One region of the Arthrobacter sp. GmRoot5-12 genome, then DNA from elsewhere that is predicted to be linked to it. Evidence: riboswitches for the same ligand, from Rfam matches in the RefSeq annotation. Region 1 holds a riboswitch; the other holds the start of a gene.
What was found. Region 1 has a riboswitch for cyclic di-AMP ahead of AC6JAM_RS04640 (C40 family peptidase). Riboswitches for the same ligand answer to the same signal wherever they lie in the genome.
Positions count from the first base shown of each region.

Region 2: another riboswitch for cyclic di-AMP. It lies ahead of AC6JAM_RS18220 (C40 family peptidase); the one in region 1 lies ahead of AC6JAM_RS04640 (C40 family peptidase).

Region 1 covers NZ_AP046056.1:1,036,714-1,040,919, forward strand. Annotated here, with positions in the region: gene AC6JAM_RS04635 (NlpC/P60 family protein) at 1-714, opposite strand, end outside; gene AC6JAM_RS04640 (C40 family peptidase) at 878-1,555, opposite strand; cyclic di-AMP (ydaO/yuaA leader) riboswitch at 1,626-1,805, opposite strand; gene AC6JAM_RS04645 (M23 family metallopeptidase) at 1,934-2,755, opposite strand; cyclic di-AMP (ydaO/yuaA leader) riboswitch at 2,768-2,992, opposite strand; gene AC6JAM_RS04650 (iron-dependent transcriptional repressor DtxR) at 3,118-3,819, opposite strand; gene serC (phosphoserine transaminase) at 4,113-4,206, shown strand, end outside.
Region 2 covers NZ_AP046056.1:3,917,091-3,921,296, forward strand. Annotated here, with positions in the region: gene AC6JAM_RS18215 (protein adenylyltransferase SelO) at 1-1,405, shown strand, start outside; gene AC6JAM_RS18220 (C40 family peptidase) at 1,532-2,365, opposite strand; cyclic di-AMP (ydaO/yuaA leader) riboswitch at 2,369-2,539, opposite strand; gene AC6JAM_RS18225 (coiled-coil domain-containing protein) at 2,800-4,167, shown strand; gene AC6JAM_RS18230 (TraR/DksA family transcriptional regulator) at 4,189-4,206, shown strand, end outside.

The sequences.
Region 1 (4,206 bases):
AGTCTGGTTTCCGTTGTAGCCGCCGTGGACTGCCATGCCGTTTCCGGCGTAGACAGCAATGTGGGCCATGCCCGCGCCGCCGTCAGCGTAGTAGATCAGGTCGCCCGGCTGCGCTTCGGCTGCACTCACGGTGCGGCCCAGGGACAGGTAGCCGGCGGGCCAGTCATGGAAGTGGATGCCGACGGCGGCCAGCGAGTTGGTGACCAGCATGGTGCAGTCCTGCATAACGCCGAGCTGGGCGTAGGCGGCCGAGAGGATTGCAGCGCCCTTGCCGCTGGCGGAAGCCTGGGCAGCGGGAGCGGCCGGAGCAGCAGCGGTGGCAACCTTGGCGGTGACCTTGGGAGCCGCAACGGGCTCGGCGGCAGGAGCAGCTTCCTGCACCTCGACCTGGGGCTCAGGCTCGGCGACGGGAGCCGGCGTGGTGGTGACAGCGGGCTTCTCGTAGCTGATGGCGATGGTGGAAGCCGCGGAAATCGGGGCGTCGATTGCGGATTCAACTTCCAGTGCGGACGCCGGAGCGGAATCACGCTTGACGTTGGCGTCGGCAGCGTTGGCCGCGATGCCGCTGGTCAGGACCAGGCCGGAAGCGGCAGCGATAACCGCAGCCTGGCGGCCCATGCCGCCTGCGTTGTCGCTGACGGCCTTTGCAATAACAGCGATCGAGTTGGTTTTGGTGACCTCGGCGCGATGCCGTGCGGTGGCACGAGTCGTCATCAGTTCTCTCTTTCGTTTTTCCCTCAAACCGCTTGTAGGCAGGCGAAGGTTGTTGGACGCGCCGGCATCTTGGGGGTACGTCGGCGCGTCCCGAACGGGGATGTGGTTTCTAGCGAAAAAGCCTTGGGCAAAGAAATAGCCCTTGGAGCGTTAAGCCCAAGAACTAGTTGCCGTAGTGGTAGTACGAGGAGGTGCCAGTGGCTGCAGGCGAGTGGAGCAGCGTGCCCTGGGAGGGGTTGAGTGCGCTGATCATCATGCCGTTGCCGACGTAGATGCCGACGTGCGCGCCACCGTTCTGGACAACCAGGTCACCCGGCTGCGGGGTGGAGGTGGGAGTCATGATGCTCCACGCATTGGTGCGGGGGATGCTGATTCCGGCCTGGGCGTAAACCCACTGCACGAACCCGGAGCAGTCCCAGCCGGTGACCGGGCTGGTGCCGCCCCACACGTAGGAGTGGCCGATGCCGGTGTAGGCGATGGCAGCGATGCCCGAGGTTGCCGCAGCGGATACGGTCTCCGCCGTCTTGGCGGCCGGAGACGCCTCCTGGCCTGCAGTGGTGGCGCGGTTCGCCGAGGCCGTGGACTGGGTACGCACCGCTTCCACCTTCGGAGCAGCGGTGGTCTTGACGACCGGACGCTCGAAGGACACCGTGGCCGTGGGTGCGGCCGTGACAGCGAGGGCTGCCTGGGACGAGCCGGACTCGGTGGAGGCAGAGACACCGGCCGTGGTGTCAGCTGCCGTGGCGGGCAGGCCCATGCTCAGGATGAGGCCGGAAGCCGCTGCCACAACGGCAGCCTGGCGGCCTACGGTCCCGGCATTTGCACTGACGGCCTTGGACATGGCGTCCAGGGGGTTGGTGCGAACCGTTTGCGCACGGTGGCGCGCAGAATGATGGCGTGAAGACACGAAGGTAGCCTCTCCCAATGCCTGCGAGGTGAGCTGTCGGATTCGGATGGGAGTCACCCGGCCACGCTGCTTCCTGGGAAGCTTGTGACTTAACCCCAAGGCCTTCTGAACATGAAGGCCAAAATTGGTTCCCCCGCCCCTGCCAGACGATGAAATGCGAACGGACCTTGAGCGGTGGCAGAGTTAGGCAATCCACTCAAGAGCGTCAACTTCGGAAAAGTTGACGCGAGTTAGACGGTACAGCAGTTTTGCTTCAATGTCACATTCAGGTCACGGCGCGTCGCGGACATGTGAGAGCGGGCAACCATTTGGCTACAGCCAGCCCATGGGATCGACAACTTCGCCATTGACCTGCACCTCGAAGTGGAGGTGGCAGCCAGTGGATGCGCCCGTGGTACCGCTCAGTGCCACCACGTCCCCGCGGGAGACGGTCTGGCCCACCTTGACGTTGAAGGACGAGAGATGGTTGTAGGTGGTCTCCAGCCCGTTGCCGTGGTCAATGACCACGCGGTTTCCGCCACCGAACTGGTGCCAGCCGGCAAAGGTCACGGTACCTGTCGCGGCGGCCAGGACCGAGGTCCCGCACTGCGCCACGAAGTCCTGGCCCCGGTGGAAGTCTCCGGAGCCTCCGGTGATCGGACTGACCCGGTAGCCGAAGGGGGAAGCGGTGGTGAGGGAGGCGAGGGGTGCAGCCAGGGTGCCGGCCGAAGCGGCACGCGTGACGGAGCCGGCGGACTGGGCGCTCAGGAGTTGCTTCAGCTTCCCGTCCGGGTCGGCCTGGGTCACCACGGCCGACCGGCTGAAGTCGATCTGTGCTCCGACATCGGCCGAGATCTGGGGCTGGGGGCTGACGGCGGACGCGGCCATGGGGGCACTGCCGGCGGCATCCGTGGCCATGACGGGACTCGTGGCGGGCACCGTGACCGTCAGCACCAGGCCTGTGGCGGCAAGGGCAATGCCGGCTTTTTGGCCAATACCGCTGGCGGCGGCAAACTCCGTCATCTGCCGGAAGGGACCCCGGCGGCGGCGCGCGTCACGATGCAGGTCGCGGGGGCGCTCCGCTGCGACAACTTCGGCAACCCGGGGTGCCGAAGGGGGGCCGGCCGCGCGGCGGCGGCCCCGGGAGGTCTGCATGGTCAAGAAGGGTTCCTCTCTGGAAGAAGCCTGCGGAGTTAGCTGTCGGATTCGGGTCAGAGAGATCAAAGACCCGGTCCGCCTTAGGCAAGCTTCTGCACAGGGGGTATTCCCGGAAGAATCCTTCACTGGAGAGGCTTGCTGCTGACGGACTTCACCCCAAGGCAGTCCCCCGCTGCCGCTTGTGGTTCCCCCGCCTCTGCCAGTAACGACTCGTGCACCTGGCCCGCTGGCAGAGCTCGGCTCCGGATCAGGTAACGCTTATGTATCAACGCTTGGTTCCACTATAGGGGCTTAAGACCCTAGGTAACAATTCCGTTACCTTTGCGTGGTTGCCCCTCTGTGGGGTATGGGCGCCCCGATCAGGGCTGGCTGATGGCCACAAAGACGTGGGCGGCAACCTCGGGCGGCAGCTCCAATGCGCCTTCGATTCCAGGGACCCGCACGGAGATGTATTCGCCCACGCGTTCCAGCGCCACGGCGGCACCCGGCCGGATACCGCCCTCGTCCAGCTGCGCCAGCAGTTCCGGTTCCACCTGGATCGGCTCCGCCAGGCGGCTGATGGTCACTCCGGAGGCGGGCCCGTAATTCTTCATCGCTTCCACCAGGCTGATGGCGCCGTCGGCAAAGCCGGGCCCCGCCTGGCCGCCCAGCGCCGCAAGGCCAGGGATGGGGTTGCCGTACGGCGACTCGGTGGGGTGGTCCAGCATCTCGTAGATGCGGCGCTCAACGCGCTCGCTCATGACATGTTCCCAGCGGCAGGCTTCGTCGTGGACGTAGGCCCAGTCCAGGCCAATGACGTCTGCCAGCAGGCGTTCGGCCAGCCGGTGCTTCCGCATGACCTCCGTGGCGCGCTTGCGGCCCGTGTCCGTGAGTTCCAGGTGCCGGTCGCCGGATACGACCACCAGCCCGTCCCGCTCCATGCGGCCGATGGTCTGGGAAACGGTGGGACCGGAGTGGCGCAGACGCTCGGCGATACGGGCCCGAAGGGCAACGATGTTTTCTTCCTCAAGCTCCAGAATGGTCCTGAGGTACATCTCCGTAGTGTCGATCAGATCCGTCATCCAGCTCAGCTCCTCGAGCGCAGTACCTTGCGTTGTCCCACCGTATCGCCTCTTCGCGCAAAGTAGTCCGGGGGAAAGCTTAGCCTATTTTGACTTTGTCCGAATAGCCGCGCCCCGAGGGGCTGCGCGGGGACGGCACGTCTCACTGTCCGGACTATGACGGGCCTGGCTCCCGCCCCCGGCGGCGGTTCAGGCAGAATGGGAATGGCCCGCAGCGCAGCCACCGGCGCTGCCGGCCACCGACCGCCCGCCCTTCCGGACCAAACTTTTGTCCCCGCCGAATTGGAGCACCTGTGAGCGACACCAGCATCACGATCCCCGCCGACCTCCTGCCCCAGGACGGGCGGTTCGGAGCCGGCCCGTCAAAGGTCCGGCAGGAGCAGATCG
Region 2 (4,206 bases), 2.9 Mb from region 1:
GGAACTCGCCGTTCCCTGGCAGGCCGAGGAAGCCCCCAGCCCCGAGCTCCTGGTCCTGAACGACAGGCTCGCACGCGACCTGGGCCTGGACCCAGGGTACCTTCGCAGTCCCGAAGGGGTGCGGCTCCTGGTGGGCAACCACGTTCCGGCGGGCGCCACCCCGGTGGCGCAGGCCTACGCGGGCCACCAGTTCGGCGGCTACTCTCCGCTGCTTGGCGACGGACGCGCCCTGCTGCTTGGTGAGGTCACGGACAAAGGCGGCCGCCTCCTGGACCTCCATCTCAAAGGCTCGGGGCGCACGCCGTTTGCCCGCGCCGGGGACGGACGTGCCGTCGTCGGGCCCATGCTCCGTGAGTACGTGGTAAGTGAAGCCATGCATGCCCTGCACATTCCCACCACCCGCTCGCTCGCCGTCGTGGCAACTGGCCGGCAGGTCAGGCGTGACGGCATGCTGCCCGGTGCGGTCCTGGCGCGGGTTGCCGGCAGCCACCTGCGCGTCGGCAGCTTCCAGTACGCGCGGGCCACGGAAAACTTCGAGCTGCTGAAGCGGCTGGCGGATTTCGCCATCGGCAGGCACTACCCGCACGCTGCCGGCGCCCCAAACCCCTACCTGGAGTTGTTCGCCTCGGTGGTCTCCGCCCAGGCGGACCTGGTGGCCCGGTGGATGCTGGTGGGGTTCGTGCACGGGGTCATGAATACGGACAATATGACCATCTCAGGGGAAACCATCGACTACGGCCCGTGCGCGTTCATGGATGTGTTCAATCCCGCCGCTGTCTACAGTTCCATCGACGTCAGCGGACGCTACGCCTACGCCAACCAGCCGGTGCTGGCCGAATGGAACCTTGCACGGCTGGCGGAGGCAATGCTGCCGCTGATCGACGGGGACCAGGAAAAGGCGGTTGCCCCCGCGGTGGAGGTACTTGGCGGATTCCGCGGACAGTACAGCCAGGCGTGGTCCGGCGGCATGAAGGCCAAGCTGGGCCTGTCGGGGGATGCGGACAGCGACGCCGCCTCCGCCCTGGTGGACGGTGCCATTGCCATCCTGAAGGACGGGCCGGTGGACTACACCTTGTTCTTCCGGAACCTGGGCAAGGCCGCGCGGGGGGACCTCCGTCCCGTGCGCGGCATGGTCCTGGACCTTGAAGCGTTCGACGCCTGGGCGGAGCGGTGGCAGGCCCTGGGGCCCGACGCGGAACTGATGGACAGCGTGAACCCTGCCTATATTCCGCGGAACCACCTCGTGGAAGAGGCGCTGTCCGCCGCCACTGACGGAAACCTGGCTCCCCTGCAGCAGTTGCTCGAGGCCGTCGGCAGCCCCTTCGCCGAGCGGCCGGGCCTGGAACGCTACGCCGAAGGTGCCCCTGAGGATTTCGGCACCTACATGACCTTCTGCGGGACGTGACTGTTCAGCGGTACGGTGCGGAAATGACAGGAGGGCGGCAGCCGGGAATACCCGGCTGCCGCCCTCCTGTCTAAGAACAGCTTTGCTGTTTAGTACCAGCCTGCTGCTGCCAAAGCGTTGCGAAGGCTAGGCTACGCGGACTGCGGAGTAGCCGCCGAGCCAGCTGATGGAGTGGACCTCGGTGCTGTAGCCGTTGACGCCGCCGCTCACAACCTGGCCGTTGCCGGCGTACACGCCCACGTGGCCGGAGGTGATGATCAGGTCGCCGGGGGCGGGAGCGCCGACAACGGTTCCGTACTGGAAGAACTGCGTGGGGGCCAGGTCGCCGACGGACTTGCCGACGGAGCGCAGGGCCTTCTCAACCATTGCGGTGCAGTCCTGGTTCACGCCGACCTGGCTGTAAGCGGATGCCAGGATGGCAGCGCCGGTCCCGGTGCCGGTGGACGCCGCCGGGGCGGCTGAGGCGTAGGACATGTTCATGCCGGTGTTTGCCGGTGCGGTTGCGGCTGCCGTCTGGACGGGAGCTGCTGCCGGCGCCGGGGCTGCGGTGTGGCCAGCGCCGGGGATCTGGATCTGGTCACCGGGGTAGATGATGGAGGACAGTCCCAGTCCGTTGGCGGCAAGGACGTCGTTGAGGCTGACGCCATGGGCGGCCGCGATGGCCCCGATGGTGTCGCCGGACACCACCGTGTGGACGGTTCCTGCTGCTGCGGCGGGTGCTGCTGCCGGGGCAGGTGCGGAGTATGCCTGGACGCTGGTGTTCTCAGTGGTGTCCGGGCCGGTGACACCTGCATGGGCCGGGGCTCCGACGCCAAAGGCAATACCGGACGCTGCAGCAACGGCAAGCGCCGGACGGCCCAGCGAACGGGCCTGGGACTTGGCGGTTACGGCGAGGCCCTCGAGCACAATGGAGCGGGCCGGAGTCGCGCGGTGACGGGCAGTGGTGGAAATTTTTGACACAGTTGATCGCCTCTCCCATGCCTGCGGGGTGAGCTGTCGGGTTCGGGCTGGAGATACCCGGCCGGTAGCTGGCTCCGCGGGCGGAGGCGCTAACGACTTAACCCCAAGGCCACATGTGGCCGTAGAAACTTGGTTCCCCCGTCCCTGCCAAACGGAAAGCGGTTGAATCCCATGATCAGCGGCAGGGCTCGGCATGCTGACGGGAATGTCCCGTCTGAGAGGGACACCAAACGACCATAACCCGCGCTGCCCCCGATTGTCACATTTGGATAACATACGAGGCTCCCCTCTCAATTGCGCAAACGTCTTGATGTACTTCGCATTTCGGGCGGTGACCTCGACCGATGCAGGCAGGGTCTTTATCGCTGCAAACGGTAACAATGTGGCCACGGACGCGCCCTCGGGGGCCGCGCCGGACGGTAAGCTTCGGGACTATGCCCCTGTTCGTGACCAGCCGAGGGATCCCGCTCCTCGGTGGCGTGCTGGCCATCGCCCTGGCCGCCGCCACCGTGCTGCCGGCCGCAGCGGAGGAGCCGCCGCCCGGCGGATATCCCTCCTGGTCGGATGTGCAGCAGGCGCAGTCGTCCGAAGCGGCAAAAGCTGCAGAAATTGCCACCATCGACGGGCTCTTGACCGGCCTGCAGGCGCAGTCGGAGGCAGCCGGGGACGCAGCCGTACGGTCGGCCGCCGAATACGCTGCCGCGGATGCAGAGCTCCAGTCCGCCACATCACGCCTGGAAACCCTGTCCGCACGGGCCGCCCGCGCAAACGACGAAGTGGCCCGGTACCGGAAGGACCTCGGCGCCCTGGCCGTGCAGTCGTACAAGACAGGCGGGACCAACGCCGGGTTCTTCGTGGCGCTGGACGCCCTGGGGACCAACAGCGTCCAGGGCCTCAACCTCGTCAAGCTCGTGGGGGACAAGACGGCCGCGTTGGTGGTCAAGGCGGCGGCGGCCGGAAAGGTATCCGCTGCCCTGGTGGAACAGGAAAAGGTTGCCAGGAGCGAACGGGAGCGCCTGTCCGGGGAGGCAAAGGCAAAAGCCGGGGCAGCCAGTTCCGCCAGGGACGCACTGGCACGGCAGGTGGCCGAGGAGCAGCGGCACGGCGGCGAGCTAACGGCCCAGCTTGCCGCCCTGAAAGGGACGACGGCGGCGCTTGAGGGGGAGTACCGCCAAGGCCAGGCTGCGCTGGCTGCCTACGAGGCGGCCCAGGCGGCCAAGCGCGCCGCAGCGGAGGAGCAGGCCCGCCGCCAGGCCGAAGCGGCCGCCAGGGCCGCCGCGGCGGCCGCCCAGCAGCCCAGGCCGCCCGCACCAGCCGCCCCAGCCGCCGTGGGCGGCAATCCTGTCCCGGTGAATCCAGCCCCTGCCAATCCTGTCCCGGCCAACCCTCCGCCGGCCAACCCTGTCCCTTCCGTTCCGGAGGCGCCGCCAGCCGAGCCGGCCCTGCCCAGCCCGCCCGCCGTCGTCGTGCCTTCCATTCCCGGTGGAGCGGTCAACGATCCGGCAGGGGCGAAAAGCTACGCGTCCGGACGCCTTGCCGCTTTCGGCTGGGGCCAGGACCAGTTCCTGTGCCTGGCCCAGTTGTGGACCAAGGAATCCAACTGGCTGACCACCGCCACCAACGCGTGGTCCGGGGCCTACGGAATTGCCCAGGCACTGCCGCCCGGCAAGTATGCCAGCGCCGGGAGCGACTGGCTGACCAGCTACCGGACGCAGATCGAATGGGGCCTGGGCTACATCCGTGACCGCTACGGGTCGCCCTGCGGGGCATGGAACCATTCCGTATCCCTGAACTGGTACTGACTGACGCGCTAGGCTTTCCCCATGCCAGATTTCGAACGG